DNA from 3 places in the Planctobacterium sp. AWM4_229 genome. Region 1 is predicted to be linked to each of the others. Evidence: predicted binding sites of a transcription regulator. Region 1 holds the regulator's gene; each other region holds the start of a gene.
The links. Region 1 encodes sigma-54, which starts transcription at its own class of promoters, with help from an activator protein. Its sites were predicted from a motif close to GTTGGCACGNNNNTNGNNT; they were not measured.
Positions count from the first base shown of each region.

Region 2: ACXAGP_RS18320 (ANTAR domain-containing response regulator) is a predicted target of sigma-54. The motif match lies at 3,722-3,740, and genes of this name have one in related genera.
Region 3: ACXAGP_RS13465 (FlgO family outer membrane protein) is a predicted target of sigma-54. The motif match lies at 8,754-8,772, and genes of this name have one in related genera.

Region 1 covers NZ_JBSWWX010000010.1:106,278-116,867, reverse strand. The annotation lists gene ACXAGP_RS19860 (calcium/sodium antiporter) at 1-878, shown strand, start outside; gene ACXAGP_RS19855 (KpsF/GutQ family sugar-phosphate isomerase) at 892-1,869, shown strand; gene kdsC (3-deoxy-manno-octulosonate-8-phosphatase KdsC) at 1,869-2,423, shown strand; gene lptC (LPS export ABC transporter periplasmic protein LptC) at 2,420-2,989, shown strand; gene lptA (lipopolysaccharide transport periplasmic protein LptA) at 2,952-3,458, shown strand; gene lptB (LPS export ABC transporter ATP-binding protein) at 3,491-4,216, shown strand; gene ACXAGP_RS19830 (RNA polymerase factor sigma-54) at 4,286-5,782, shown strand; gene hpf (ribosome hibernation promoting factor) at 5,810-6,097, shown strand; gene ptsN (PTS IIA-like nitrogen regulatory protein PtsN) at 6,113-6,556, shown strand; gene rapZ (RNase adapter RapZ) at 6,553-7,398, shown strand; gene ACXAGP_RS19810 (HPr family phosphocarrier protein) at 7,395-7,670, shown strand; gene mgtE (magnesium transporter) at 7,996-9,360, shown strand; gene ACXAGP_RS19800 (YHS domain-containing (seleno)protein) at 10,100-10,552, shown strand.
Region 2 covers NZ_JBSWWX010000008.1:147,575-158,164, reverse strand. The annotation lists gene ACXAGP_RS18335 (ABC transporter permease) at 1-174, opposite strand, end outside; gene ACXAGP_RS18330 (CmpA/NrtA family ABC transporter substrate-binding protein) at 311-1,639, opposite strand; gene ACXAGP_RS18325 (CmpA/NrtA family ABC transporter substrate-binding protein) at 2,000-3,061, opposite strand; gene ACXAGP_RS18320 (ANTAR domain-containing response regulator) at 3,070-3,672, opposite strand; gene mobA (molybdenum cofactor guanylyltransferase) at 3,854-4,423, opposite strand; gene ACXAGP_RS18310 (GNAT family N-acetyltransferase) at 4,441-4,776, opposite strand; gene ACXAGP_RS18305 (hypothetical protein) at 5,062-5,538, opposite strand; gene ACXAGP_RS18300 (sulfite exporter TauE/SafE family protein) at 5,701-6,432, shown strand; gene ACXAGP_RS18295 (nucleotidyltransferase family protein) at 6,435-6,989, shown strand; gene ACXAGP_RS18290 (YdcF family protein) at 6,982-7,572, shown strand; gene ACXAGP_RS18285 (M1 family metallopeptidase) at 7,916-9,826, opposite strand; gene rssA (patatin-like phospholipase RssA) at 10,244-10,590, shown strand, end outside.
Region 3 covers NZ_JBSWWX010000005.1:383,879-394,468, reverse strand. The annotation lists gene ACXAGP_RS13500 (GH1 family beta-glucosidase) at 1-54, shown strand, start outside; gene ACXAGP_RS13495 (hypothetical protein) at 354-1,130, shown strand; gene ACXAGP_RS13490 (DUF418 domain-containing protein) at 1,424-2,626, shown strand; gene fabB (beta-ketoacyl-ACP synthase I) at 2,670-3,884, opposite strand; gene mnmC (bifunctional tRNA (5-methylaminomethyl-2-thiouridine)(34)-methyltransferase MnmC2/FAD-dependent 5-carboxymethylaminomethyl-2-thiouridine(34) oxidoreductase MnmC1) at 4,068-6,161, shown strand; gene ACXAGP_RS13475 (FlgO family outer membrane protein) at 6,577-7,314, opposite strand; gene ACXAGP_RS13470 (FlgO family outer membrane protein) at 7,325-7,999, opposite strand; gene ACXAGP_RS13465 (FlgO family outer membrane protein) at 8,010-8,702, opposite strand; gene ACXAGP_RS13460 (YrhK family protein) at 8,886-9,050, opposite strand; gene ACXAGP_RS13455 (carboxymuconolactone decarboxylase family protein) at 9,053-9,514, opposite strand; gene ACXAGP_RS13450 (AraC family transcriptional regulator) at 9,590-10,414, opposite strand; gene ACXAGP_RS13445 (YfcL family protein) at 10,485-10,590, opposite strand, start outside.

The sequences.
Region 1 (10,590 bases):
CAATGGCCAAAAACTTTGGGATTTCCCCCATGGTCATCGGCATGACGATTGTTGCTATGGGGTCTTCTGCGCCAGAAATAATGGTATCGGCCACCGCCTCTATGGCTGGCAATCCCGATACCGCGGTAGGGAATGCCATCGGTTCCAATATCACCAATATCGGCCTTGTTCTGGGTCTCACTGCGTTATTTAAACCCTTAATGGTCAGTTCCGGTACCATTCGCCGAGAGATGCCTATCTTGTTAGTTGTCTCCCTTATTGCGGCTTGGTTCCTGGCGGACCTGACCTTGAGCTTGCCAGAAGGTATCGCTCTAATGGTGCTGTTTTTTGCCACTATCGGCGGGCTGACCTGGTTGTCGATTCAAGCTGATCGCAGGGATCCATACGGTACCGACACCGCTGAAGAAATCCCCTCAGATGTGCCAACTCATAAAGCGATACTTTGGGTAATAGTAGGCATGGTTTTTCTCCCAATCAGTGCCGATATCATGGTGGATTCTGCGGTCGTCATTGCCCGTCATTTCGGTATGAGCGAACTCATGATAGGCCTTACGATAATTGCCATCGGTACCAGTTTGCCAGAGCTTGCTGCCAGTATCGCGGGAGTATTGAAAGGCGAAGACGATATGGCTCTGGGAAACATTATCGGCTCTAACATATTTAACATTCTTGCTGTAATGGCCATGCCGGGGCTGATAGCGCCAGGGGTAATCGACGCCTTTGCCGCAAACCGCGACATTCATGTCATGTTAGGCTTTACCGTGTTACTCTTGCTATTCAGTTTTGGTTTGCGAGGAATTCGCAAAATCACTCGCTGGGAAGGGGCTGTGCTGGTATCCGGCTATGTCGGCTATCTCATGTTTTTGTTTTTTGCCTGAGTAAGGATCACGTATGAATGTTGAGCCAGATAAACTACTTGCCTCAGCGCGTCGCGTACTTGATATCGAACTGGAAGCCATAGCTAATTTAAAGCAGGCTTTTGATGAGCACTTTATTGCCGCTTGCCAAACCATGTTAGCTTGCAAGGGCAAGGTTGTCGTTACTGGCATGGGTAAATCGGGACATATCGCCAATAAAATAGCAGCCACCTTGGCCAGCACCGGAACGCCCGCATTTTTTATGCACCCTGGAGAGGCTGGTCACGGTGATTTGGGAATGCTGGGCGAGGACGATGTTTTGCTCGCCATATCTAATTCCGGCGAAACCAGCGAGGTTCTTTCCTTGCTACCCGTCGTCAAACGCTTAGGCATAGAAGTCATCGCTATGACCAGAAGCCCTGAATCTTCCATGGGCCGCTACGCGGATATCCATTTGTCTATCGCAGTGCCGCGTGAAGCCTGTTCCTTAGGTCTCGCCCCTACTTCCAGCACTAGCGTTACCTTGGTTCTTGGGGATGCACTCGCAGTTGCGCTGTTAGATGCAAAAAACTTCACCGCCGAAGAATTTGCCTTATCACACCCAAGCGGCTCATTGGGTAAAAAGTTACTATTGACCTTAAACGATATCATGCACTCTGGAGACCGAGTACCGCTTGTTTCAGAGGGGTGCAGCATTCGCGATGCGCTTGTCATTATTACCCAAAAGAGTTTAGGTCTCGCTGGCATTGTCGACCCAGAAGGAAAACTCGTCGGCATATTCACCGACGGTGATTTACGCCGTGTCATCGACGCCCACAAAGATGTGCATAACACCCTCATCAGTGAAGTCATGACCCGCAACTGTTTTACGGCCCATCGAGAAATGCTGGCCGCTGAAGCATTGAGTGAAATGGAACACCGCAATATTAGCAGCCTGATTGTGGTGGATGCCCACAACCGCCCTGTTGGTGCCTTAAATATGCTTGATTTGATCAAATCAGGACTCGTGTAATGAATACAGTAGATACGCCTTATGGCCAAATTGCAGAGGATACATTTAGGCTCTGCAAAAAAATAAAATTGCTGGCCTGTGATGTGGACGGCGTATTTAGCGACGGTCGAATCTACATGGGTAACAGTGGTGAGGAACTGAAAGCCTTTCACACTAAAGATGGTTACGGCTTAAAAGCGCTAATGGCCGCGGATATAGAAGTGGCTATTATCACAGGAAGAAAATCGAATATTGTTGCCCAACGTTTTACAGCACTTGGAGTGAAGCACATCATTCAAGGTGAAGAGCAAAAACAAACCGCTTTGCAAAATCTGCAACAACAATTAAGTATCCTCCCTGAAAATACTGCTAGTATTGGTGATGATCTTCCCGATACCGGCATGTTTGCCCTTTCCGCCCTTAAAGTGGCCCCAGCAGACGCCCACCCCTCAGTGATTGAGGTGAGTAATTATGTCACCCGAACAGCCGGTGGATTTGGTTGTGTGCGTGAACTTTGTGACCTGATCCTTTTAAGTCAGGACAAATTGAATGGCATTCAGGCAAGTAGTGTATGAGTAGAATTCATCTCAGCTTAGGGCTTTTATTTTTGGTGCTCATCACCATCTATTTCAATATGGTAGCCACGACTGATGCGCCGGAAGTGATTGATGAACGACCTGAAGCATGGGATCCCAACTATCAGGCCCGGAACATGAAAAGCACGCTCTACAACGAGTCGGGAAGTATCAATCACGAAGTATTCGCGGCATCTATGGAACATTACGAAATTCTCGGGTTTACCTTGTTTGAAGAGCCAGAATATACGATATATACCGACGAAACCGACTCACCATGGCAAATCATTGCTAAGGAAGGCACACTATACAGTGATCAACGAATTGAACTTGAGCAAAATGTGGTAATCAAAAGTCTCAACGAACAGGACTTTGTGCAAACCATAGAAACCAGTTTCGTTGAAATCGATTTAGAAAAAAACACAGCGAGATCAGACAATCCGGTGATAATTACGGGTCAGGATTTTGTCATAAAAAGCAACGGGCTTAGCGTCAATCTGTTAACCCGAAAATTGGAACTAAAAGAACATGTTGAAACCATTTATCAGCAGACTGTTGTTAATTAGTGGCGCTTGCCTACTATTCTCAACAACAGCGCTGGCAGGTAAGGAAGATTTTAAGCTTCCCATTAAAGTAGACTCCAAATCACAATTTGTTGACGGAAAGCGCAAAACCTCAGTGTTTAAAGAAGATGTGCGAGTTCGTCAGGGATCACTTTCCATCGATGCTGACGAGGTGCGAGTGAGTGCCGAGGATGGCAAGGGAAAGGAGATCTTTATCGCAATCGGTAAACCTGCGGTATATTCTCAAACCATGGACGATGGCAGTAAAATTACTGCAAAAGCCGAAGAAATACGTTACGTGGTTGAGTCGCGAACGTTGGAATTGAACGGTTCAGCAGAACTGCACCAAGACACCAGTATGGTGAGAGGCGAAAAAATCAGTTTTAATCTTGAAAAAGAACAGCTCATTGCCGGCGGTGATGAGTCAGATGGCCGGGTAACAACGGTGTTTCAAACTGACGATAAAAATTAAATACGCATAAACCGCAAAAGGAAACACTGATAGTGCCAACCTTATATGCTAACAATTTGGCAAAATCTTATAAAAGCCGACAGGTAGTGCGGGATGTAAGCATCCAGGTGAATACCGGACAAATAGTGGGCTTATTGGGTCCTAATGGCGCTGGAAAAACCACGACATTTTATATGATCGTAGGTCTGGTCACCTTAGATAAAGGTGAAGTATTCATAGACCAACACGAACTGACTTTACAGCCGATGCATGTCCGTGCCCGGCACGGTATTGGTTATTTGCCTCAAGAATCTTCGATTTTCAGAAAATTAAGCGTTTTCCAGAATCTCATGGCAATTTTGCAAATGCGCAAAGAACTGGATAACGAACAACGCGAAGAACTGGCAGACGAGCTGCTGGATGAATTTAACTTAAATCATATTCGCCATAACCTTGGCATGAGCCTGTCTGGTGGCGAGCGTCGCAGAGTGGAAATTGCCCGGGCACTAGCGGCCAACCCACAGTTTATTTTGCTGGACGAACCTTTCGCAGGCGTTGACCCTATCTCTGTTAATGATATAAAGAAGATTATTCACCATCTGCGAGACAGAGGAATTGGCGTTCTGATCACTGATCACAATGTGCGCGAAACCCTCGACGTATGTGAGCAAGCTTACATCGTCAGCCATGGGCAAGTTATCGCTGAGGGCGAACCGGAAACGGTTTTGGCCAATCAGCAAGTAAGAGATGTATACCTGGGTGAGCAATTCAGGCTATAGTTACTAAAACAATAACTCATAAGTGGATTGCGATAATTTCGCATTCTGGAGTCGGAAAAACCATTTTTAATGAAGCCGTCTTTACAACTAAAATTTAGTCAACAATTAACAATGACGCCGCAGTTGCAGCAAGCCATTCGCTTGTTGCAATTATCAACGCTGGATCTGCAACAGGAGATTCAAGACGCATTGGACGCCAACCCACTTCTGGAAGTGGATGAATCTACAGATGGCAACAGTGACGAGGCTTTAGAATTACTCAAAGAGCCAAAATCCAGTTCAGATCTAAACGGCGCAGACAGCGATAAAGAATTCAATGGCTCTGACGGTATTGATTCTAGCGACGCATTCGAAAAAAATGATTTGCCCGATGAGCTCCCCATCGACAGTACCTGGGACGAGTATTACAGCGCGTCTTCTGCACCAGCCCCTGCTGCCAGTGTTGGTTCCGATGATGAACAGGTTTACCAGGGAGAAACCAGCGAATCCATACAAGATCACTTGCTTTGGCAACTGCATCTGACACCTTTCAGTGAAACCGACCAAGCCATTGCATTGGCCATCATCGACTCCATTGATGAGAGCGGCTATCTCACCGTATCGGTTGAGGATATTCTGGAAAGTCTCAATGATGAAGAAATTGAGCTGGACGAAGTAGAATGTGTCAGAAAACGCATTCAGCACTTTGACCCTATGGGTTCTGGCTCCATCTCGCCGCAAGAGTGCTTGTTGGTGCAATTGGGGCAATTTCCCGCTGATACCCCTTGGTTGAAAGAGGCCAAATCACTGCTTTGCGATTATTCTGATTTGTTAATGGCCAAAGATTTTCGTACCCTTATTCGAAAATCGAAACTGCGGGAAGAGCAGTTAAAAGAAGTATTAAAACTGCTGCAAACCCTCAATCCTCATCCTGGTAGTACCCTCAATACCAAAGAGCCGGATTACGTTATTCCAGATGTTTCTGTCACTAAAAAATCCGGACGCTGGGTAGTGGAACTCAATCCCGAATCAGTACCTAAGTTGAATATCAATCAACAATACGCTGCGATGAGTAAAAACAGCCGCAGCAGTGCGGACGGTCAATTCATTCGCTCCCACATGCAAGAAGCCAAATGGTTTATCAAGAGCATAGAAAGTCGTAACGATACTTTGCTGAAAGTGGCCAATTGTATCGTGCAGCAACAACATGGCTTTTTTGAGCATGGACCGGAAATGATGAAGCCAATGGTACTAAACGATGTGGCAGAAATGGTAGACATGCACGAGTCCACGATTTCACGGGTAACCACTCAAAAATACATGCACACGCCAAGAGGTATTTTCGAACTCAAATATTTCTTTTCCAGTCATGTGGCAACGGAAAATGGTGGTGAGTGTTCTTCTACGGCAATTAGAGCACTTATCAAAAAGCTTGTGGCGGCAGAAAATCAGGCTAAACCACTAAGTGATAGCAAGATTGCGCAATTGCTTGCCGATCAGGGCATTATGGTAGCCCGGCGAACCATTGCGAAATACCGGGAATCGCTCTCGATTCCTCCATCTAACCAACGTAAGAGTCTAATATAGACTTCCCTACAAGAAGGACGACCAATTATGCAAATAAACTTATCAGGTCATCACGTCGAAATCACCGATTCTCTTCGCGATTATGTCGATACAAAATTTACCAAGCTTGAGCGACATTTTGATCACATAAACAATGTGTATGTCATCTTAAACGTTGAAAAACTCAACCAAAAAGCGGAAGCAACCCTGCATCTTGATGGAGGTGAAGTATTTGCCACGTCGGAGCATAAAGACATGTATGCTGCGATTGACTCACTGATTGACAAGCTAGACAGGCAAGTCATAAAACACAAAGAAAAACTCAAGAGTCATTAAGAGGCCTAAACAAGGATGGAAATCAAAGACATCCTCTCATTGGACTGCACGCGTTGTGCAGTCCCTGTTACCAGCAAAAAACGCGCACTCCAAATCATCAGCAACATTGCCAGCGAAAAACTAGATGCACTTAACGAAGAAGATGTGCTTGCCAGTTTATTATGCCGAGAAAAAATGGGCAGCACAGGTATTGGACAAGGTATCGCTATCCCGCACGGCCGAGTAGATGGTCTGAGTTCCCCTCTGGCTATTGTTATTACCTGCTCTCCTGGTATAGAATTTGACTCAATCGACAATCAGCTTGTCGACATTTTTTTTGCGATTCTTGTGCCTACTGAGCAAACCGACGGCCACCTTCAAACCTTGGCTCGTATCGCTCAAAAACTCAGTGATAAAGAGGTTATCAAGGTTATTCGCAATTGCCATTCAGACAACGCACTTTATGAAGCACTGGTATGAAACTAATTGTGATCAGCGGACGATCCGGATCCGGAAAGTCTGTGGTATTAAGGGCTTTGGAGGATTTGGGTTACTACTGTGTAGATAATCTTCCCGTCAGCATGCTGCCCACGCTAACTCATGCTGTAGTGAGTGAATACGATCAAATTGCCGTCAGTATTGATGTGCGTAACTTACCTAAAGATCCCGATTTATTGGCTGAAAACCTGGATTTTCTGCCCAATAAAACCGATTTAACTATCATTTATCTCGACGCCAGTGACGACATGCTGATCAAGCGCTACAGCGAAACTCGCCGTCTGCACCCACTTTCAAAAAACAAGATCTCCCTTGCAGATGCGATTGTTAAAGAGCGCGAACTGTTAACCCCAATATATGAACGTGCAGATTTGCACATCGACACTGATAAATTATCCATTCACCAGTTAGCAGAGCTTGTTAGAGAACGTATATTAGGAAAAAAATCCTCGCGACTGGTATTAGTTTTTGAATCCTTTGGTTTTAAAAATGGCGTCCCAAAAGACGCAGATTATGTTTTTGATGTGAGATTTTTACCCAATCCTCATTGGATACCTGAATTAAAACCCTACACGGGTCAAGATACCCCGGTGGCTCAGTACCTTACTTCACAACCCATTGTGAATAAGGTGATCGGGCAGATCCAAAACTTGATTGAAACCTGGTTGCCACATCTGGAACGCAATAACCGTAGCTATGTAACCGTTGCTATCGGTTGCACCGGTGGTCAGCATCGTTCCGTATTTCTGGCTGAAACACTATCTCGTTATTTTTCGGTAGCCCACCCTGACGTACAAACCCGACACAGAGAACTGGACACTTGAACCGTATCGAAAAAGAGCTGACTATCATTAATAAGCTGGGGCTACACGCACGAGCAGCCACTGAACTGGTAAAGCTTGCTACCTCATTTTCGGCCGAGATATTGGTGCAAAAAGACGGCAAAAGTGTATCTGCCAATAGTGTTCTGGGGCTGATGATGCTGGAGGGGTCTCAAAATAAGCAAGTCAAAGTAGTGTGCGAAGGTGAAGACGCTGAAGCGGCAATGGAAGCCATTGAGGCACTATTTTCAGCCCGATTTAATGAAGATGAATAACGATTTTGGCAGTACCTGAAAAATCTGACTGGTTAAATTCGAATATTATTTAATGCTGATATCTAATACGGTCTTATTACGTTAAACTATATTAATAAAAACAAATACCTGCCCTAATTAACAGGTAGTTCGAAGAATGCGCAGAGGAGTGTCGATAAGTGCCGCCAGCGACGCAATTATACTTCTTCTTTTCTGATTTGGTGAGTAACAACCCGCCTCAGGGTACCGCCAGTTCTGTGTATTCCTTCAAATCCTTCATCTCTAAATTGACTACGCAATATGGGTTTGCTCTCACACAGCCCCCCTTTTCCTCCAGGAGGAAAATATGAAAGAGCAGAGCAAAATAGAACAAGAGTACGTCACAACCCAGCTTGATGCCATTAACGAAGCGCTGAGCAATGGTCTATTTGTTCATGTGCGCAAAATGCTGCATAGCATTCCCCCGGCCGATGTTGCACTGCTTTTAGAATCGACCCCCGTACGCAATCGTTCCCTGCTATGGAAATTAATAGATACCGATTATCACGGTGATGTTCTGGAAGAACTCTCTGAGGATGTGCGGAACGGTATCATGCGGGAAATGGTGCCGGAAAAACTGGCCGATGCACTAGAAGATATGGATACCGATGACCTTGCAGAAATGCTGCACGGTCTGCCGGACAGAGTAGTTCAGGATGTTCTGGAATCCATGGACAGCATGGACAGAGCTCGTGCTGAACAGGCACTATCCTACGGCGAAGGCACCGCCGGGTTCATTATGAACACCGATACCATCACTTTGCGTCCTGAAGTGAGTGTTGAGGTCATATTGCGTTATTTGAGACTGAAACAGGAGTTGCCTGAAGATACCGACATGCTTTATGTCACCAATCGCTACGACAAGCTTATCGGCACAGTTTCACTCACCAGCCTCATTACTGCCGCTCCGGAGATCAGTGTTGAAGAAATCATGGAGGAAGAGCCGGAAGTCATTAAAGTAGACATGGATGAAACCGAAGTCGCCAAACTATTCGAGCGGCATAACTGGCTTTCCGCCCCCGTAGTAGATGCCAACAACCAATTGGTTGGCCGTATTACCATTGATGACGTGGTGGATATTATCCGTGAAGAAGCGGAACACTCCATGATGAGTATGGCGGGTTTGGAAGATGAAGAGGATACCTTTGCGCCCGTTTTAAAAAGTACACAACGTCGCTCAATCTGGTTAGGGGTTAACTTGTTTACAGCTTTAATGGCTGCCATGGTGAGTGATTTATTTGAAGCCACCTTGAGCCAACTAGCGGTACTGGCCATTTTAAATACCATAGTGCCAAGCATGGGTGGTGTGGCAGGTAACCAAACCTTAACCTTGGTTATTCGCGGTATGGCATTGGGCCATGTCAGTGCCTCAAACTCTCGTTGGCTGATCAGTAAAGAACTGGCGATTGGATTTCTCAATGGTGTGATATGGGCAGTATTAATCGCCTCCGTTGTTGCATTGTGGAAACAGGATTACATGCTGGGCCTGGTTATCGCCTTTGCCATGCTAGTCAACATGATTGCCGCCGGCCTTTCCGGTGTTATTTTGCCCATCGTCATGAAAAGACTGAAAATTGATCCCGCACTCGCTGGTAGTGTTATTCTCACCACCATTACCGACGTTGTCGGTATTTTCGCCTTTCTGGGCACAGCAACCTGGCTGCTATTGTAGGTTAGAGTTTAAACTTCAGAATATCCTTTGTAGGTCCGAGTTTACTCGGACAGTAGTGATAAATTGATAGGACGTTGTCGAATTAAAGTCTTTAGAATCCCCATATCTATTTTGACTTCAATGTAGCATGACAGACGCCATCCATGGCTTTTCTGAACCAAATCCCTTTGGTCCACATACCATTTGTGAAATACATCCTTGTATTTCCCTGAAGACAGCTAAAGCTGTCCAAATTCATTCCCGATGAATTTGTCTTTTTGCTAAAAAGAAACCGTATGCGAAAGAAAAACGCTCCCCGCATTACGCTTAGTCCAATGAAAAACTGCAAGTTTCCGTCGTCACGATGCGCGTCCATGCTTAGGCGTGACTTGATTTTCATCCCTGAAAATCACCGGAAACTTGCTTAACGTTTTTCAATGGCGCTTCATGAGGGGAAATGGGGTGGTTTATTTACTTTGATGTGAAACGACAACATTAGACTTCGTTAGCACACTTATCCTAATCATCTTAACTTATTTGTAAAATACTCTACTCGATAACCCTATGAATTTGTTAATATAAATACAATTTTAGAGGACAGGAAACTGGCAAACTTTCAAATAACTGTAGGGCTTCTGGACTAAAGTTCGACCCACAGAAAAATTTCAAATCAAAACGTGCTAACTCATAATTTTTAAATCAGAAATATCCTGGATTCCGCTTAGGTCTTGTAAGCAGTTTTAATCAACGGACCTAAATCATGAAACAATTACTAGCAACACTTTTTACCCTGATACTCAGCTTTAACGTCTTTGCAGGTATCGATACCCAAACCGATGAAAACGGTGTTATTTTAGCGGGGCATGACGCCGTAGCTTATTTTACTGAAAACAAACCTGTCCTCGGTACGGCGGAAATTACTGCAATCTACCAAGACGCGATTTATCGTTTCAGCTCAATACAAAACCGCGATCTGTTCAACGCTAACCCAGCAAAGTATGCCCCAGCCTACGGCGGCTACTGCTCAACCGGAACCAGCTTTGGTAAAAAGTTTGAAGTTAATGGCAAAGCTTTCAAAATCGTCGATGGTCAACTGTATGTCAATAAAGATGAAACGGTACATGAATATTGGCTCAAAGACATAGCAGGCAATATTGTCAAAGCCGATGATTATTGGCCAGAAATCAAAGATGTTCCAGCAGGCGATCTTTAATTGCAATCAGTTAAAACTGTTAGTTATCACTTTGCTCG
Region 2 (10,590 bases), on a different contig from region 1:
TTGTCCCAGCGAGGTATCAATATTCTTGGCGGTGATATTCCACATGACCAAAAAAATGGCCAGACCAATTAATGGCAACAATGCGCCTTTGAGTTTCAGCAGCCAGATGCTATTCACCAGCGGCTCAGGTAGTTTCAGGAATGTCACTTTTTGCAAGGTTGCCGTTTTACTCATGACAATACTCCGGGGTGTTGTTAATCATTGTTCAAAGACAGATTCCACTTCTGTCTGGTTCTAAAAAAGTACACGTCCTTGTGTGGATTGCTCCGCTTCAACTCACATGCTCATTTACAGAGACACGAAGCCGGGGTCAGAGGGTTTGCTCACCTTTAAGGCCAATGGAGAACTTCTCCAGATAGGCGTTCGGTGCTTTACCGTTGTAGGTGATGTTGTCAATAAAATGGGTTTGCGGTGCACGGAAGCCGTCTTCGCTAGAAAAATCCGGGAAACCGTCTGCGCTAGCTAGGCCTTCTTTGATCAGATCTTGTGCTGCCTGGGCATAGATGTCCGGGCGATAGACCTTCTCTGCGATATCGAAATACCATTCATCGGGCTTCTGCTCACTGATTTGGCCCCAACGGCGCATTTGTGTCAGATACCAGATAGCATCGGAATAGTAGGGATAAGTCGCGTTATAACGGAAAAAGACATTGAAGTCCGGAACCAGGCGCTTATCACCTTTTTCGTATTCAAAGGTGCCGGTCATGCTGTTAGCAATCACGTCTGCATCTGCGCCTACATATTGTGGCTTAGCCAGAATTTTTACCGCCTCAGGACGGTTCGCGTTGTCATTGGCATCCAACCACATCGCCGCGCGGATCAGCGCTTTAACTAAACGCTTGTGAGTGTTGGGATTTTTATCTGCCCACTCCTTACTGACACCGAACACTTTTTCCGGGTTGTCTTTCCAGATTTCATAGTCAGTGATCACCGGCACACCAATACCTTTAAACACCGCTTGTTGATTCCAGGGTTCGCCCACACAGTAACCATAGATGGTTCCCGCTTCCATTGTCGCAGGCATTTGCGGTGGTGGAGTGACTGATAACAGCGCCTGTGCATCGATCTGACCACTAATATCACCTTTATGGGGCGCATAGAAACCCGGATGAATGTTGCCAGCCGCTAACCAATAACGAAGCTCATAGTTGTGGGTAGACACCGGAAATACCATGCCCATGTTAAACGGCTTGCCTTGTGCGATATAGGAATCCACCACTGGCTTGAGGGCGTCAGCTTTAATAGGGTGCACCGGCTTGCCATTTTCGTGGGGGATGTGCTGTTTCATCTGTGCCCAGATATCGTTTGATACCGTGATACCGTTGCCGTTTAAGTCCATGCTGAAAGCAGTAACGATATGAGACTGAGTACCAAAACCAATTGTTGCACCCAGTGGTTGCCCGGCTAGCATATGAGCGCCATCCAGCTGCCCGTCGATCACTCTGTCTAACAGCACTTTCCAGTTGGCCTGTGCTTCCAGGGTAACGTACAAGCCTTCATCTTCGAAATAGCCTTTTTCGTAGGCAATGGCCAGTGGTGCCATATCGGTCAGCTTAATAAAACCCAGCTTAAGCTCTTCTTTTTCTGGCCAATCCCCATCTGCGAATACCGCAGTCGACAGCAATGTTATTGATGACATTGCCACGCACAGTGTGCGCTTAAAGTACTTTAACCAATGTGTGCTTAACATCATTTGTCCTCTTTTTAAAAAGCCAAAAAAAAGCCCACAGCGCAAGCTTCAAGATGAAGATTGTTCTGTGGGCTGCTTTGCCTGTTCGATGCGCTATCACACGTTGAAAGTGCATCGAAGTATGTTGTTTACGAGTTTATTATTATTCTTATCAGACTCTGATAGTTCCAACTTTCAGATTGCACACTTAGTGCCAACTTTAAAAAACCTTTATTTTCAGATAGTTAATGAGAACGTTACGACCGAGCGCCTCGGTTATGAGATCCTTTTTGTGCAATCAGGCACTACTGCGGTGCAAATTAATACCAATTAGTACACTTGAGAAACCACTTGCTGCACATCGATGCTTGCATCGAGATGCGCACAACGCTGCATCTGTTGTAACAACCATATCCCTTGCTCCTGCGCCATTTGATTTTGTTGTTGAGCTTGATGGAATATCGTATGTCCCGGTACTTCGCGCGGTACTGCGCCTTGCTGAGTCAAACAGCTATCAAGTAGCGCTGGAGCAATGTTTTCCAGTTCTGCACCCACATAGCCTGCTTCAGATAACCACCTTGCGGCTTCAAAGCGATTTGGCCCCCCGGTTAACCATTGGCAAGCTTGTCTTAGTGCACGAGTGACCGCTAACAGAGTTTGCGGATGTTGTAATTGCCAGTTACGCGTCACCCCCAAGACCTTTTCCGGGGTGTTATGCCAAATTTCTCGGGACGCAATGACGGTAACACCAATGCCCGCCCGCACTGCCACGGCATTCCAGGGACTGCCAACACAGAAGCCATCGATTTCATTATTGCCCATGGCCTGCACCATCCCGGAAGGCGGAATGATGCGAATATCAACATCTTCAAGCGAGATCCCGCCCTGATGTAACCAGGCAGCAAGTTGATAATAATGGCAACTATAGGGAAATACGGTAGCAAAACACAACTTATCAACGCCTGTCGATTTTCTGTGTTCCACAATGGGCTTTAACATACTCGCTGACATGGGCTCTGAGAGCACGGTTTGTGCTTGGGCACTGTTGGCCGCCAATACTTCAGAAAACAGTTGCGTTGACAGCGTAATACCATTGCCGTTATAGCTTAACACCATAGGCACCGACATCCCTTCTGCAACATTACCCAAGCCCAAATGGATTGCCAGCGGCATGGGTGCCAGCATCTGAGCCATATCCAGATAGCCAGCCAATAACTTATCTCGCAATGTTGCCCAGGAATTTTGCCGTTCCAATTTGACTATAAGCCCTTGCCGTTCAAACAGACCAAGCTTCTGAGCCACCACCAGCGGCGCGCAATCACTTAATGGCATAAATCCGATGGTAACTTCTGTTTTATCTGGCTGCGCCATTGTTATTTCTGCCTGTACCATAGTTTCGCCTACATTGAGAGAGTGGTAATAATATCGATCATGTTTTTTGCGACTTGCTCCATGCGTTGGCCATTATCCATGGCCATTTTACGGATCATTTGATAGGCCTCGTTTTCAGAGAGATTTCGGGTTTCCATCAACAAAACCTTGGCTCTTTCAATCACCTTACGAGAGGCGAGTTCTTGTTGTGTTTCGTGCAACTGATTGCGCAATGATTGCATTTGCTGAAAGCGCGCGACCGCAGCATCCAGGATAGAGCGCACGCGGCTAGTATTCACTTCACGGGTAACATAGGCACTGACTCCGCAATGCACAGATTGATTAATGGTATTGGTGTCTTCCTGTTCAGAAAACATCACGATGGGCTTGGGATTAAAGCTATTCAGGGTGTGCAAAGAATCCAGGATGTCGCGACTGGGCGATTCAATATCGATGATGATCACATCCGGTTGTAACGCATCCACCTGCTTTAGCAATGACACATCAGCACCAATCATGTGCTCCACCAGATATCGGGATTTGTCCAAGGCGGCAGATAGCGCCACAGCGCGCTGTGGATCATCATCAATGAGCAGTACCCGTAAAGGTTGGTGCGATTCAGATTCGGACATGACTTAAAAGAGACAAATGAACAATTGCAAACACATCAGGTGTTTGCTTAAGCAACTCCTGAGCCATTCATTTTTATCTATTCAATTCAGTTACTTAAAGTAAGTTCAGGTTCAATGGTATAGCAGCAAGCGCACAATTTTGGGGCATACATTCATAAAACAGGTACAAGATTGAGGAGCACTAGCCTTTTAATGTTTGCAAACACTCTAGCCATTGTGCTGGGTTATTGGCGTTGTGAAATGCGCTTTGATGCTCAAATTCAATAGCCTGTGCCTTAACTGCATGCACCACTTTCCAGATTGAGGGATTTTCACCTGATCGCAGCAACTCGGTAGTGAAGTTGAGAGCCTGCTGTGGCTGATAAATTAACAGGGGCAAACATTGCTCAGAAAAATAAACACTGGATTGTCGAATGCTAGCCTCTGCAACCATCAGCTTTAGCATTTCTGCCGTCATCAGGGGCATATCAACAGGCAAGATCAACAAGGGGTAATTAACACATCGCTTGAGAGACCCTTGTATTCCCGATACCGGCCCGCGTCCAGGGAAGTCCTCTTTAAAACCAGTTCCTTGAGGTGCATCGGCATGATTGATAAATACCTGCTCAGCGCCTATAGAAGATAACAACTGCGCGGCATTTTGCATCAGGGTGTTGCCGTTTGGGAAAGTGAGCAGCGCTTTATCCTGTCCCATACGAGAGGATCGCCCTCCGGCTAAAACCAAACCATTAAATTTGTGTTCTATTGTCATACTTGAGGATTCTCGTATTAATCAATAAATCGGTACATGCCCGCACCGGTATTCTCTCCCGGACGAGTTATATAACCATAGCGACGATTAAATCCCTCTTTGTCTTTGGCTGCCAACAATCCAATGGTACTACCATAACTCACTTGTCTATTTAACCAGGTTTCAACTTCAATCATAAGAGAATGACCTATTCCTTGCCCCTGCATATCAGGATGGACCATCACATCCTGAATGTAAAAATACATACAGCCATCACCAATTACTCTGGCAAAGCCCTGCAGTTGTCCGTCGACTCTGGCGCACACAACATAAAGTGAATTATTCAGCGCCTGGGTAGTCTGCAGTTCTGTCATACAGCGCCATCCCTGCGCTGCCCTCAAAGCATTAAATTCAGAGGGATTTGGTATTTTGAAATCTAGTTGGATGTTCTGACAATTAAAAAAACTCATAAGAATTGGCGATTACGTCAAAAACGTGGTTAAAAAATCATACAAGTTTAATCACTTTAAACACATGAAAAAACACGCAGACTGCGTGTTTTTTCATCGTTGTAAGGTTCCGTTAATTGGGGATGCTTTACCTGTAAATATTGTCGAAGTTTCTTGACCTCCCAAAAACAGAAGTAACAAGAACAATTTTTAGAAAGGAACACCATTATTAATGGTAAACATTCCTCTACCGTAAGCACTGCTTCCTACCCAGTTATTTTCGAAGGTGACGATTAATGCATGAGGTAAACAAGTTTGTGAATTCCAAGTTATTTCACCATGCCCATACTTACTACTACCGCGATTAGTTAAAACAAAATTTCCAGCGGCTTTTGGTAACAAAAGAGCAGGGGAATCTGTTGGTTCAACTGGAAAGTTGCTAATCAAAATGTTATCTCCACTTTCAGATTGTTCCGTGTAAAGCGAACCATCATTATTGAACAGGTTTACCGTGACATAAACATCTGCATCTGAAACATTGCTTACCCAGAACCGTGTTTGATTAGCAGAATTTTTAAACCAATGAGGGATCAGCGCTGTTCCGGAGCTATTACAGGTTTCGGCGTAGACTGCTTTAACGGAGAGTAAGGAACATAAAAGTAGTAGAATAAAAGTATTAATTTTCATAAGAAGTAATCCAAGCAAAAATTCAGGTAAATATAGCTACCTGATTTAATAAATACAACAACCACCTAATATTCCATCAATGATACTATTGGTGTATTCAAGAGATATAAAATCATATACTCCTGGTCAGCTTCATTTCACTATATTGGTAGCAAAAGTTCTATGTTTTCCGATCTTGATACAGCCTGGCTGATTTGCGCTCTGGTATTGTTTTTAGGCTGTACCATTCAAGCCGCGGTTGGATTTGGCATGGCAATTGTTGCTGCGCCAGTGATAGTTATTCTCAAACCTGAATGGGTGCCCTACATTTTGGCAGTCTCAGCCTTTGTTGTGAGCTTGAGCGGTGCCTGGCAACAACGAGCAGCTATCCAATGGCGAGCCATGGCTCCTGCTTTTATCACCCGCCTGCCCGGTACAATCGCGGGTACCTGGTTGCTATTAATCATGTCAGTTAGCGTTCTGCAAATGACTGTCGCTGCCATGGTACTGCTTACGGTTATTGTGTCGCTGTGGTTAAAACCCTTTCCCGCCAACGCCACCAATTTGGGCATTGCAGGATTTGTCTCGGGTATAACCGGCACCACCACCAGTATTGGAGGTCCGCCGATGGCATTGGTAATGCAACATGGCAGTGCGGTTAGCGCCCGTGCAAACTTATCCGTTTATTTTGTTTATAGTTGTGTGATCAGTCTCATAGGCTATCAACTGGCTGGGTTGTTAAACGCCTCCACCTTGCTGGTCAGTTTAACTATGGTGCCAATCTCCCTTCTGGGCTTTTGGGCTGGTAAACAATTACAACACCTTGTTGATAACCGCTTTCGACCTATTCTATTAACCGTATGTAGTCTTTCAGCGGGTTTTGCCCTTATTAACGCCTTAAGCAAACAATTCTGAGTATGACAGAGTTCGAAGCGCAGCAAAAAATTAGTGCATGGTTACAGGCTGATCACTTTCGCATGCAGGTACTTCACGCCGTTCGAGCACTGGCTTTGCCTGAGTGCTACGTGGCAGCGGGTTTTTTACGCAATTTGGTGTGGGATAAACTACATCACAAAGCGTCATCAGAACTTAATGATATTGACATACTGTACTTCAATGCCGAGCACTCAGATGATGAAAAGAACGCCGAACGCAATTTGCTGCAACAATTTCCAGCAGTTTCTTGGGATGTAAAGAACCAGGCCAGAATGCATTTAAAACATCAACATGCGCCCTACTCAGGCTGTGCGGAGGCGATGTCTTGTTGGCCAGAAAAAGAGACCGCCGTGGGTGTTAGATTGGACTCAAAACAGCAGTGTGAATTCATCGCACCATGGGGACTCTGCTTTTTATTTGATTGCTGTATAACATGGAACAACAAAAGACCCTTGTCGCTTTTTCAACAACGAGTGGAAAGCAAACAATGGCTGGCGCGCTGGCCGCGCCTGACTTTACGGATAGACAATGACTAAGATCACAACCTCTGGCGCATGTCACTTTCAGTGTGAGGCCGTTACTGTACTGTTGGGTTACAAGAATTCGCCTGAAGGGCAATTGCACCCCATCATGCAGCAACGCGCCCGTAAAGGGCTAGAAACCGCGCAAAAATTTGGGACACCGATAGTGTGTACTGGCGGCTGGGGTCCAAGGTTCAATCAACATGTCTTCCCGCATGCTCTGCATGTACAAAAATGGCTGCAATCCAATGGTGTGACACCAGAACAGTTTTTACCTTACGCCGCCAGCCGTAATACCTATGAAGATGGCAAACTCTGTGCCGATATCATGCGTTTATTTAAGGCAAAAACCGTCTATCTGGTGACGTCTGATTTTCACATACAGCGAGGGTATTTGTGGTTACGGCATTTTAGCCCTCAAGTCAGCCTGATTCCCGCTCCCTCTGAGACATCGGTTCCTGACAAGGAAATGCAACAGCTACTCGCTCATGAACAACAGGCTATTGCCCGGTTTTATCAGGATTTCCCCGAAACACCTCCAATCGATACTTTGTACAATTGGAGTGAGCTTTCATTAAAACAACAGCAAACCTCATGAGCAAACTGAAATTCGCTGTATTTGATCGTTTTTGCCGACCACATTTAGACGGATGGTTGGAACATGGAGGTTAAAACTAATAGTCGTGTCCAGCTGGTCTTTTTTTGCTCCCTGCCAAAAAGACATTCACGCCATCCATGGCGCTCAAGCAGAACCTACAGGTATGTTTAGGTTCGATTGTAGGTTCGCATTTATGCGGACAACGGTGGTTGATTCAATTTATGCTGTCCAGCTAAAGCAGGACCTACACTACAGGGATGCAGTGAATGCCGTTTATGTCGGGCACATTTAAACGGCCAATCGGACAAATCAGATTTAAATGTGCCTTCGAAATAATTGAAGGTTACTGCACGTAACCTTCGTTAGCACTAATGGTTAACGGGTGATAGCCCACTTTCGCTACATCAAAGGCTTTTTTAGCGAAGGCTTTACCCTCTGGTGTTTTAGACAGAGCCGCATAAAGTGGTTTTACCAACTTATTACGCCCTATTGTGGTGAGATAGTCATAGAGCCTGTCCCAAGCCACTTTGTATTCATTATTAATCGCGTGCAACAACCAGCTATGAGCAATTTCATTGTTTTGATGACCAGTAAAATTAAACACTGCATCCAACTCAGACATTTGCTCAACCGTCATGGTCTCAGGCAGATTATCAACAAAATACTTCCACTGATGATAGTTCCAGTTGGCCGTATCGATATCTGCGGCCTTCACCTCACCCGACAACCAGGCTTTATGAGCACTATCCACTACCGTAAAGGCATCTGAGCTGGCAGTTGGTGCCCCTGCTGGAATGCCCGGCTCAAAGATCCATTCCAGAATTCGGGTTTTGTCCAGCTGCTGTGGATATTGCGCTAACAAGGTTTCATCCAGATAAGCGATAAACTGTTCTGTGGTAATACTCTGAAATGCAAAGTGTTCGAAATAATTCAGTAAGAACTGGTCGAAATTATCGCGACCAATTTTGCCTTCCAGTTCGCGTAAAAACAGCGCACCTTTTTCGTACGGGATGTTGCTAAATACATCGTCAGCATCACGACCGCGCAAATCAATGGCCAGGATTTGATCTTTCTCTGGCAGTCCGGAAATATCGGCAGCGAGGTCTTGCGCCCCCAACACTAACTCCATGTTGTAGCGATCAGTGCCATAAATGAATTCCATAATGCGATAAGTCAGATAGGTGGTAAATCCCTCGTTTAACCACAAATCACGCCAGGTGGCATTGGTGATAGTGTTGCCTGACCAAGAGTGAGCCAGCTCGTGAGCAATCAACGCTACCAGCGACTTATCCCCAGCAATAACCGTTGGTGTGATAAATGAAAGGCGCGGGTTTTCCATACCACCAAACGGAAATGAAGGTGGCAATATCAGCAAGTCGTAACGACCCCAGCTATATTCCCCATAGCGCTTTTCGGTTTCGATCAGCATGTTTTCGGTGTCTTCAAACTCAGCAGCAGCACGATCTAACCAGCTGGCTTCCGCATAGACGCCAGTGCGCTCCCCCATGGCCTGAAATTCAAGATCTCCCACGGCCAACGCGATTAAATACGAGGGGATAGGTTGCGGCATATTAAACTCATACACACCGTCTCGCTCGGTATCGGGATCGTTCGCTGCACTCATCACCGCCAGTAATTCTTTCGGCGTTCTGATCACGGCATCATAGGTCACACGCGCTTTTGGCGTATCTTGTAAAGGAATAAAGCTACGCGCATGAATCGCTTGCGCCTGAGTAAATAAAAATGGCTGCTGTTTGCCTGCGGTTTGCTGTGGTGTTAACCACTGCACGCCAGACGCATCAGGCGAGGTTTCATAGGCTACTGTCACTTTATTTACATCTTTAGGCACACTGATCAAAAGCGGCGTGCCCAAATAAGGATCCTCTTCTAACAGGGAAAAAGCCACGGTTTTATCACCAGCTGTAACCGACTTTATAGTCAAATCACGGGTATCCAAAACTAACCTTTTAACATTGGCTTTTATCTTTTCTACTGTTAACTCCGCAGTGCCCGCTAATACCTTACGCTCAAAATCCACAGTCAAATCCAATGACACATGAGTCACTTTGATTTCATCCGGATTAGATAGCGAATGGTAATCTTTGCCCACTTGAATATCGGTTTTAGCGGATTTTTGTTGTTCCACTTTTGCTGTTTCAGAGGATTGCGTGGTCAACGTCTCTGAGTTTTCATTCTTACTGCAGCCAGTGAGCGCCAGCAGTACAACTAAAGAAGCAAGTATTTGTTTTCTCATTATTTATCCTTAAGTCAGGTGAGACTCAAAAAAATTCAGGCCCAATAGTGCGCCATTGCTGTTTTTTGCTCAATAAAAATTTAACTCATACCCAAGCTACCTCAAGATGCTTGCTTCAGAGCTATCACAGCGCTTTCAGTACAAGGCGCACTTGAGAAGGAATGTCGGCTACCTTTCAAACAAGTGCAACACAGTAATGGAAGCGCTGTGAAGCTCCCGAAGGGCGAGGCTTAAAAGAATTTATGATGTGTTAAATTGGTTCGACGTGAGAACAACCATGCATTCTCCAATTTGCCTTGCCTAAATCCTTTTATTCTCCCGCTGAAGTCGAGTATTTTGAGATAGTTTGGGTATTAACCTTTAAATTCAACAAATAATCCACAACTATGGAGTAGTCAGTTTGTACAGGGGATTTATATGAAACTCGGTTTGGTTTTGGGAAGTGGTGCCGCCAGAGGCTGGGCCCATATTGGTATTATTAACCGCCTGAAAGAAATTGGGTTTGAGCCGGATATTGTCACTGGCAGTTCAATCGGTGCACTGGTTGGCGCGGCGCTGGCCAGTGGCAAACTCAATGAACTGCAAGAATGGGTACAAAGTCTCGATAACTGGCAAGTGTTCAGCCTGCTGGATTGGGGACTGGGCTATGGCGGGCTTATCAGCGGTGAAAAAGTCTTTGATAAAGTCACCGAAACCATTGGTGATGTTAACTTTGAAGATCTCAGCATGCCATTTGGTGCAGTCGCCACAGATCTCTTCACAGG
Region 3 (10,590 bases), on a different contig from region 1:
ATCAAAGACTCAGGTTATTGGTATAAAGAGCGAATTAAGACATCAATTGATTAAAACCATAAATGAATAACCTCGGCTAAATCAGAAGCTAAAGAGCATGACTTAGCTTAACAGTATTTATATAGGTGTTGTGTAGTGGCACGCTCAGTTACAAGACTGCAACACCGTTCGTCACAGTAAGTAAAATCTGGATGTCCAGGTCGGATTACGACTTTCAATGGTTCAATTGAAGGCACTGTAGGAGATGTTGACACACAAATATTGGGTAGATAATACTACCGCCGACTTAAGACTTGGCAATGATGCCAGCAACTCTTAAGTTGTAAAATAATTTATTCTTTAAGGAACAAAGAATGATAAATTTAAAAAAGTTAGTCAGCATTCTTTTATTTTCACACCTTGTATCTTCAACCGTATCTGCCACTGCATTCACCGAAGAGGTATTTTTTACGGCATCGACAGGACAGGAAACTCTTGTCTCGTATAAGATTGAAAATGGTGAAAAGTCACTAGTCATTCACAACAAGTCCAGCCTGTCTAGTGAACAGATATTACAAGAGTTCGCAGAAACAGCTTTGACTGGTGGACATTATAATTACGTCTTAGTCGGTCCTACCTGCCCAGATTGTGCAGTTGATCGCAGCTTAACCCCTGTCCTTCGCCAAGAGCTTTCGTACAAATTAAATGATTCTGCAAAAGATAAAGGCACAGTAAAGGTTGTTAGCGACTTTTTTAGTGGCGTTGCTAGCTCAGTTGGAGCAAATACTACCAATGAATTTTTCGATGCACTTTCAAACCCTGAAAATAGCTCTGAGATATCCGATCACGGTGTCATTGTAGTAAGAGAAAGAGGCGGAATGATTACAGATGCCTGTATGATGGAGTCCGGCCTTTGCAGAGACATTCCAGGAACAGAATTTATCAGTCTCGAAAATGGCTTCTCGATTAAATATCCTGCCCCTGACTATAATGATGACTTAGCCTTACTCGAAGAAAGGATGATGATTCAGGCAGCACTTCTTCGAGCAGTCCACGAACTCAATACTCCGAGAAGATATCAATGTCAGACTGTCTACACTGGCCCCACTGGAGATACCTCAGCACAATTGATTTGCTATTCTACAGATTAAAAAATCGTTACCCCGTCAGATTTTTACCGGGCCTCGTTAAGGCTCGGAATTAGCAATAATGTAAGACTTCTTCTTTGATAACTCAGACACCATTCTTTACTTTACAAGCGCTGCAATAGTAGTTGAAATTAAAATCCTCTGAACGATTGGTACTTTCCACCAGCTCTTACGCATTGTAACCATAATCTATATTGCACTGTGAAAATGCCGATTATCACTCTATGACTTTCGGCACATGTTAAACCTCTTTTGAGATGGCAATCTAAGCTCAGTAATACTCAAGGTGGCACAAGATGAATAATAACATTGAACGTTTACAGGCGATGGATGTACTCAGGGGCTTTGCCCTATTGGGCATTTTGCTGGTTAACATCCAGTCTTTCTCCATGCCGGGGGCAGCTTATCTCAACCCTACCGCATTTGGCGATCTGTCCGGAATTAATTTGTGGGTATGGATAAGTACCCATGTATTGGCGGACCAGAAGTTTATGTCGCTATTTTCGCTGTTGTTTGGTGCTGGCGTTATTTTGTTTTGTGACAGCGCTCAGAAAAAAGGGGTATCTGCGGCGAAATTACACTACAAACGCAATGCCTGGTTACTGCTATTTGGCCTGCTACACGCCTACCTGTTTTGGTATGGTGATATCTTATTCGCCTATAGTCTGTGTGCTTTTTTCATTTATCTGTTGCGCAACAAATCCGTATTTACCCTGATAGTTGTCGCGTTACTATTTGCCAGCATCAGCAGTGGTTATTCGTTACTATTCGGCAGCAGTCTTGAGCATTTCCCGGCCGACGCGCAATCAGGATTAATGGAAGCCTGGGCGCCTGACGCGGAGGCTTTAGACAAAGAACTCAGTGCCTATAAAGGCAGTTTTCTCAGTGCTTTTGAATTCCGCGCTGAAGAAGCCATCTTTATGCAGAGCTATGTATTTCTCACTTATTTTTTCTGGCGCGCCAGCGCTATGATGCTGCTCGGCATGGCCTTGTACAAATCTGGATTTTTTCATCTTCAATGGCAAAACAAAAGCTACCTATGGCTTGCCATCTTTGGCTTAGCAATAGGTTTACCCATCGTCAGTTTTGGTGTTTTTGGTAATTTTGAACAAGAATTTTCACTGCAATACAGCATGTTTCTCGGTAACCAGTTTAATTACTGGGGCAGCATTTTAGTGGGACTGTCTTACGCCGCCATTGTAGTTTTGTTGGTTAAAAAAGGCCTGTTTAAAGCATTGCAACTGCGCCTTGCCGCCATTGGTAAAACCGCTTTTAGCAACTACATCTTGCACACTGTGGTGTTTACCACGGTATTTTATGGTTATGGTTTGGGACTGTTTGGTGATATTGAGCGCTGGTTGCAATTAAGCCTGGTTTTGGCGATGTGGGCATTACAATTATGGCTGGCACCTTTGTGGCTACGGCACTATCGCTTTGGTCCATTGGAATGGCTATGGCGCACCCTCACCTATGGCAAAGCTCAGCCTTTTAAACAATAAAAAAGGGGCTTACGCCCCTTCTTACTGATTTCGTTCGGGCAACCTAGCCTTTGTATTTTTCAAATACCAGGGTGCTATTAGTACCGCCAAAGCCAAAACTGTTGCTCATAACACGATTTAGATCGGCACTACGAGTTTCGGTAACGATGTCTAACCCTTCAGCTTTTTCATCCAGTTCATCGATATTGATAGATGGGGCAATAAAGCCGTGTTGCATCATTAATAAAGAATAGATAGCCTCATTAGAGCCTGCAGCCCCTAATGCGTGGCCCGTCATAGCTTTAGTCGCGCTAATGGCAGGAGACTTACCTGCAAACACTGCCTGAATCGCCTCCAATTCTTTTACATCACCTACAGGTGTCGATGTACCGTGGGTGTTTAAGTAGTCGATATCACCGTCAACGGTAGACAGTGCCTGCTGCATACAACGCAATGCGCCTTCACCTGATGGTGCTACCATGTCGTAACCGTCGGAAGTAGCACCGTAGCCTGTGATCTCTGCATAGATAGTGGCACCACGCGCCAAAGCGTGCTCTAATTCTTCAACCACCACCATGCTACCGCCACCGGAGATTACAAAGCCATCGCGATTGGCATCATAAGTACGAGAGGCTTTTTCTGGTGTGTCGTTGTATTTAGTAGATAAGGCACCCATGGCATCGAATTCCATCGCCAATGTCCAGTGCACTTCTTCACCACCACCAGCGAATACGATATCTTGCTTACCTAATTGGATTTGCTCCAATGCGGCACCGATACAGTGGGCACTGGTGGCACAAGCAGAGCTTAAGGAATAATTTACACCTTTAATCTTAAACGGCGTGGCCAAACAGGCGGATACCGTGCTGCTCATGGTTTTGGTTACCATGTATGGACCTACGCGCTTTACACCTTTTTCCCTTAGAATGTCTGCCGCCAATACCTGATTAGCTGAAGATGCACCGCCAGAACCAGCAATTAAACCTGTTCTCACATTGGATACCATGTCTTCGGTTAGCTTGGCATCTTCAATGGCTTCTTGCATCGCAATGTAGGCATAAGCTGCTGCATCACCCATGAAGCGCAAAGTTTTGCGATCAATATGCTCTTTGATATCAATATTGATGTCGCCCCAAACATGGCTGCGTAAGTTTAGTTCTTGAAACTCTTCTGACACAGAAATGCCAGATTTACCTTCTTTTAACGAAGCTAAAACTTCCTGCTTGTTATTACCAATGCTGGATACGATCCCAAAACCGGTGATTACCGCTCTTTTCATATTCTTACCTGTTAATTTTAAAACGGGACTATTGTACTGTGTTGCGCTAGTGTAACTGGTCTGCTCTTTAGAGTACAAGTGTACGCTTAAATCTTTTTATCGAATTATTCGATATGGCAAACATACTTGATGTTTGCGCCATGAAGATTACACTTCTGTGAAAATTTCCAACGTGTTACTGCTTTGAAACTGAAAACCGCTTCCCTATCCTTCAATGCCTCAGGTACACCCACATCCGCCGAGTTCGATGATGTTTACTTTTCCAACGACAATGGTTTGGCCGAATCAAAGTATGTATTCTTTGACCATAACCATTTGAATAGCAGGTGGTTTTCTCATTCTAAAAATCATTTTTGCATTGCCGAAACCGGTTTTGGTACTGGCCTTAACTTTTTACTTACCTGGCAATGCTTCCGCGACTTTCTGCGCCAAAAAAATAGCGACAACACACTTAAGCAGCTGCACTTTGTCACCACGGAAAAATTTCCGATAGCAAAAGAGCAATTGAAATTAGCATTGGCGCAATGGCCAGAGCTAAAAGAATTTAGCGAACAGTTGTTAGTTCAATACCCGATACTCACTCCGGGCTGTCATCGCCTGGTATTTGAGCAGAACCAGATAATCTTGGACCTCTGGCTTGGGGATATCGAGCAAACGCTGCCAGCCATGATGACCTGTCCTGATGGGCTTGTGGATGCCTGGTACCTGGATGGTTTTGCCCCAAGTAAAAACCCGGATATGTGGCAAGACACCCTGTTTGCCAATATGGCCAGACTCAGCAAACCGGGTTGTACTTTCGCGACATTTACCGCTGCAGGAATCGTGAAACGAGGCCTTCGAGATAACGGCTTTGTAGTGAAAAAAGCCAAGGGCTTTGGCAAAAAACGGGACATGTTAGTAGGCTATTTCTCGCCTGAAGAAGCCAAGGCGAACAGTACAGAAAGCCTCAGTACAGAGACAATAGCAACAATTCTTGAAAACGCACCATATAGCCGACCACATGCCGGCCCATATCAACGAACAAGTGTTACAGCTTCTCTGGCGGACAAACAAACTGTCGCCGTTATCGGTGCAGGCCTTGCGGGTGCTCATATAGCACTTGCGCTTCAAGTCCGAGGTTATCAGGTTGAGGTTTATTGTGCTGATGCCGCCCCTGCATCGGGTGCTTCAGGCAATCATATCGGCGGTTTTTACCCCTCACTGAATGCCGATTTTTCCCTGCAAAGCCAATTGTATTGCCATGCTTTTAGCTATGCGAAAAACCATTATCAAAATATACTGTCACAGGGCGCTCACTTTGGTCATCAATGGTGCGGGGTGTTTTTCCCTGGGTTTAGCGATGAGGTAATAAAGCGTCAGCAAAAACTCATTGAGAACCGGGTGTGGCCGGAAGATTTAGTGCATTATCTGGATGCTCAACAAGCAACCAATACTTGTGGCCTTGCAATGCCTTACGACGGCTTATTCATTCCACATGGCGGCTGGATTAATCCCAAGGAGCTTGTTGATGCGCTTTTAACAACAGCAATCAATGCCGGTGCTAAGCTATTTACCGAACACAATCTCAGGGCATTACAGCAAACTGACACAGGCTGGACAATGGACTGGCAAGGCCAGACACAAAGCCAGGCAGATATCGCTGTGCTAGCTACCGGAGCAGGCACGCTAGATATGCCGACACATCGCTATCCCTCTTTGAATGAAATTCCTTTTACCTGCACTCGCGGTCAGGTGGAGCTTTTACCTGACTCGCCGCGAAGTGTAAAACCTGAAACAGTAATCTGTCACAAAGGTTATTTCACGCCCTTTTATCAAAAGAAACAGGCAATGGGAGCTACCTTCGACAAAGCTAATCGCCATAACCAGGTGACGGAAAGCGATACTGAGCAGAATTTTGCCACCCTTCAAAAAGCACTGCGAGATTGTGACTGGGTGCAAGATTTACCCACTCCTGTGGAAAGCCGCGCAGCTGTGCGCTTGAGCTTGCCAGATCACAAACCGGTAATGGGGGCTGTTCCCAACTTTGAACAACAGAAAATACAATACGCAGAGTTGTATAAAGCCCGGCCAGCTTCTGAGTATCCGTTACCTGCAAATTATGAAAATCTGTACCTGCTGGCAGGTTTAGGCTCTCACGGTTTGTGTACCAGTCCAATTCTGGCGGAAGCTCTGGCGTGCCAGATAAGTGGCGAGCCATTGCCGCTCAATCAAGAATTACTGGCAAGTATTAGCCCCAATCGATTTTTGGTGAGAGACCTGATTAGACGGAAGTTGTGATAATTCAACTTTTAAAGAAAGTTGCTCTGTATTGCACCGTAAAAACATTCTAAATGTTGGTGCAAGATTGAGTTCGAAGTACTGTTCGGGGTTCCCTTTACACGCAGTAATCTAAGTATTCAGGTAACACAACAATGAGAGGTATCAGGGAAGATACCTCAATCAATGCCAGCACACGGATGTGCTGTCATTGATGGTCATTGGTGTGCTGAATACGACGATTACGCTTTGCGTGTCAAGGGCTGCGGAGGATTCTCAAGGAGTGCCGCAGGCAGCATTCCTTGAGGCGCTGCCGGCGCCCCGGCAAAAAAATCAGAAGTTGAAATTGTCGCGCGTTCTGGAGAAAACCATTCTCCGAGGATAATCAACTATCGGAGTAAGCGATTTAGAAGAGATAAAAATCTAACACGAGATGCTAATCGCTCTCCACCAGAATATAATCAGGTGTCAGTGAAGCAACAATAAAGTGCGGTATAAACCCCTTGGTACTGGCCACTGTCACTTTGTCGAAGACATTAACAATACGCACATTCACTTCCACACCTCTACCACTGCGATGCATTGTGCCGGTTAGCACAAACTGCATTTCCCCTCTTGGGCCACTGCGTTCAAAAAACAAATCCCCTTGAGGTGTTACCTGAATGGCATCCATGGCTTTAAAATCTACAATCGCCAGGCCATAGCTTTGCAATTCAGTAATAAAACTCTCAGCTAAACGGTTGCCAAGCACGGTTGGAGATTGCAATCCTTGGCTAAAGTCCACAAAGGAAGCAATACCGATACGGGAGTTGGGCGTAATGTGTTTGGTTTTTTGCAACAGATTCATGGTCATCTGCTCAGCGTAATCGCTCAAAGCCTTATGAGTAAATGCCGGACGAAAACTCTGTTTTGGTACAGGTAAAATAGCCGTAATCTGTGGTTGAGGCTCAGGCGCTTGAGGCAAAATATCCACTTCCACCTCAGACTTGTTCCGCTTCTCGCCTGGAGGCTCGTCGGCCATCTCCACTGACATCGTATCCCTGTATGGATTCTCGATGATCTCGCCATCACTACCAGATGCGGCAAAAAATGTGGATTCACAGCCAGCTAAGCTTAACAGTATTGCTACAGTGCCTATGCTTTTTAAGTTTGTCATCAGGTTCAACTTAGTCATAGATTGCACCCTATTTCCCTTGGATCAGGCCAATACCATCGGTCCGTTCATCTTCTGAAGGCAACAATGCATCCACCACATAAAATGGCACCAGCATTTGTGATGTGGCAACTACCGCTTTACTCTCCAGCCCAAGTATTCTGGCGTTAACCAAAAAACCACCTTGGTGCTTGGTCATGGTGCCCGTCAAAATGTATTGCATGGGCACCTTGTGCTTCAACTCTAAAAAGTCTCGACTTAACAGAAAATCGCCCGTTTCGGTAACGCGAATATAATCCGTAGCCTTAAAATCCAGTACCGGAATACGGAATTTGTGTAATTCATGGATAAACGACTCCGCAATCTGAAAACCCAAGAGATTGGTGTGATTGAGATCACTATCAGTCAAGGCAAAATGCGTCACCCCTACCGGAGTTTTATCGGTAACGTATTCCATATTGGAAATCAAATCCTGCGCCATGTTTTGCACGTAGTCGCCAATGTGTTTATTCAGTGCTTTACCCTGATAAATGGCATTATCGTTCTGATACATGGGCTCCTGAGTAATAGCTCCAAAACGGTCAACAACTGGCTTATCAGCACCATACATATTCACTGGCTCTGGCTCACTGGATACCAATTGCGTCAACTGCGCGCAGCCCGACAACGATGCCAGTACCGCTGAAATTATCAGTAACTTTTTCATCTAATCTTCCTCACTCGCCTGCAGAGCGGTATATTTTGCCACCGCGTGTGGTTATCTTTTCTGCCTGCCAAAACACGTCATCTGGAATAAAGCGGGTGGCTGCCGCTACCACGTCCTTACTATCTACATGAATAATCCGGGCATTGGCGATCACGCCATTTTCGGCTTCCGTCAGGGTGCCAGACAAATAAAAATCAACTTCGCGATGATTCTTGTATAGTTCATCGACATTTCTACTGAAAACTCGATCACTTTTTTCTTCAATGATTAAATTATTGGTGGCTTTGTAATCTTGGGCAATGTAACCGCGGCTGGCCAACTCGCTCATCATGCCCTGCTCCAGCTGATGCCCTAACAAGCGCAATGGCCCCTGAGCATCGGTGTCAGTCTGCATCGTCTCAACCGGAACAAAAGTGGCGACGGCAAAACGAAATTGCTCTTTGGGGAAGTTGCTGTAGCGAAATGTATTAAACAGTTGGTTGGCTAATTGTGCAGTGTGAAAATCTACTTTGGTATTCAGATCATCACCAGTAGCCACTTGCCATGCCTGCAACTCTTCAGGTGTTGCCGGCTTGCGAACGACACAAGCAGTTAAGGATACCAGCATTAGCGACAGCCCAGCCAGTCGCAACAGTAGCTTTAAGTTGCCACTTAGTGGGCGACGGCTAAGCCAGTTAAATAGGAGTGTTGATTTACTGTTCATGTTGGCCATTCTCAATTAACAGGTTACTCAGATGCATCTTTGCAATCTATTAAGCAAAAATAAGGCCAACAAATTTTTGACAGTATGTCAGGTGACTTTATGGCGGATCTGGAACTCAGGCTTTAGATAACGCTGTTCCCGCATAATTTGCTCCAACTGCCCCAAATTAATCAATAGTTTCAGTCAGGCGCTTTTAACGCTCTGCCAAAACATTAGGGCTGAGCCCAGCATAAACAACACAACACCGAAAATGGCGAAGTCACCAAACCAAGGCAGAAACAAGGCACTACCAATGAAAAAACACACACTGGCCAAGCTATTAGTATTTATCAAAGAGCCGGGTTTCAAGGTTATTCTCCCTGGCTTATTTCTGGTTGAAAACCAAACCCTACCGCAATGCGATTCCAGTTATTGATCTCCAATACGATGGTACTAAGTTCTACCAGTCCTTTTTCGCCAAATACCAAAAGAGCCTCGTTAAAGAGCTCATCCGTAACAGGTTTTGTACTTATCAAGGTCAGTGCTTCCGTCCAGGCCAGGGCTGCACGCTCTTCATCAGTAAAACAATCCAGCTCCCGCCACGCTGGCAATACATCCAATTTGGATTGTGATTCACCATCAGAACGAGCCTCATCTGAATGCATTTTCTGACAATAGCCGCAGTGATTGAGTTGCGAAGCGCGCAATTTAACCAGGTGGCGCAATTGCGCCGAAATAGCCACATCTTTGGGCAGTTCGCCAATGGCCGGAATGTGGGTTAGCAGGCGTGGGCACAGTTCAAACAGCTTGATTGGGGAAATACGCGGATTCATTAATTGCTCTCCAGTGATTAACTGCCAGCAAGTATGAGAAAATGCCTCATTCAGGTATTGGAAATTTGCGACAATTTAATAATCAGAAGACAATTTTCGCAGTCTGTATTGTTGCGGTGTTTCGAGAGTGTGTTTGTGAAAGGCGTTGGTAAAATGCGCTTGATCGTAGTAACCACAATTCAGGGCAATTTCACTGAGAGAATCCTTTGTGCCAAATAATTGTTTTCGTGCTCTGCGGATTTGACTAAAACTCAACAATTGCAAAGGCGTAAAGCCAAGTCCATTTTTACAGCGCCGTTCCAAAGTGCGTCGCGACAAGCCCACTTTCATTGCCAATTGCTCAGGCAGCAATAACTTTGACGAAGTCCATTTTAGCAATGGCAAGAGGTTATTTTCCTGAGCCTGATTTAGCGCCACTAAACTTTCGAGCCATGCTAAAACCGCCTTTGCACCTTGCTCTAAATCTATTTCAGTCAAAGAATCTAATAACCTCATAAATTGGCTTTTCTGTGCGACATTGCTGTGTAAAAACTCGGGATCTGAGAGGTTTAATTGCAAATTATTTTTGTCGCTGATATGCAGGCCCAGCAGAGCGCCAGCCGCGCCCGGATGCAAACGAACACTGAGCAAGCCATATTCAGACGCCCAGCTTTGGCTAAGCACTTGTGCCTGATGTAAAAAAGTGGCGCGTGCCTGTGTTGCACTGATTTCAAAGCTGAGACTTGCGCCAGCATCGGGATAGAATTTATCTGTGAATCGCTGAGCAGTAGAGCGTTTTTGTGGCGGCTTAAGCCAGATACATTGCACCCATTGCCTCAAATGTGCGGGAGGGGCCAGCAACACAATATCAGCGCGAGCAAAGTTCGCCGACGGAATAATATCTAATCCCTGCTGAATCAAATAAAAACACCAGTAATCAAGGGTAATAAAAGTTTACCCGCTAATATTTAACTGGCAAACATAAAACTTGTTACTGAATGCAAGCTGCCCAAAACGCCTTAACTTGTCGCTGATCTGGCTCTTCCAACTCGCCATCGGCAAACGCTTTGTCCAGACTGGCCAGCATTTGAGTATTG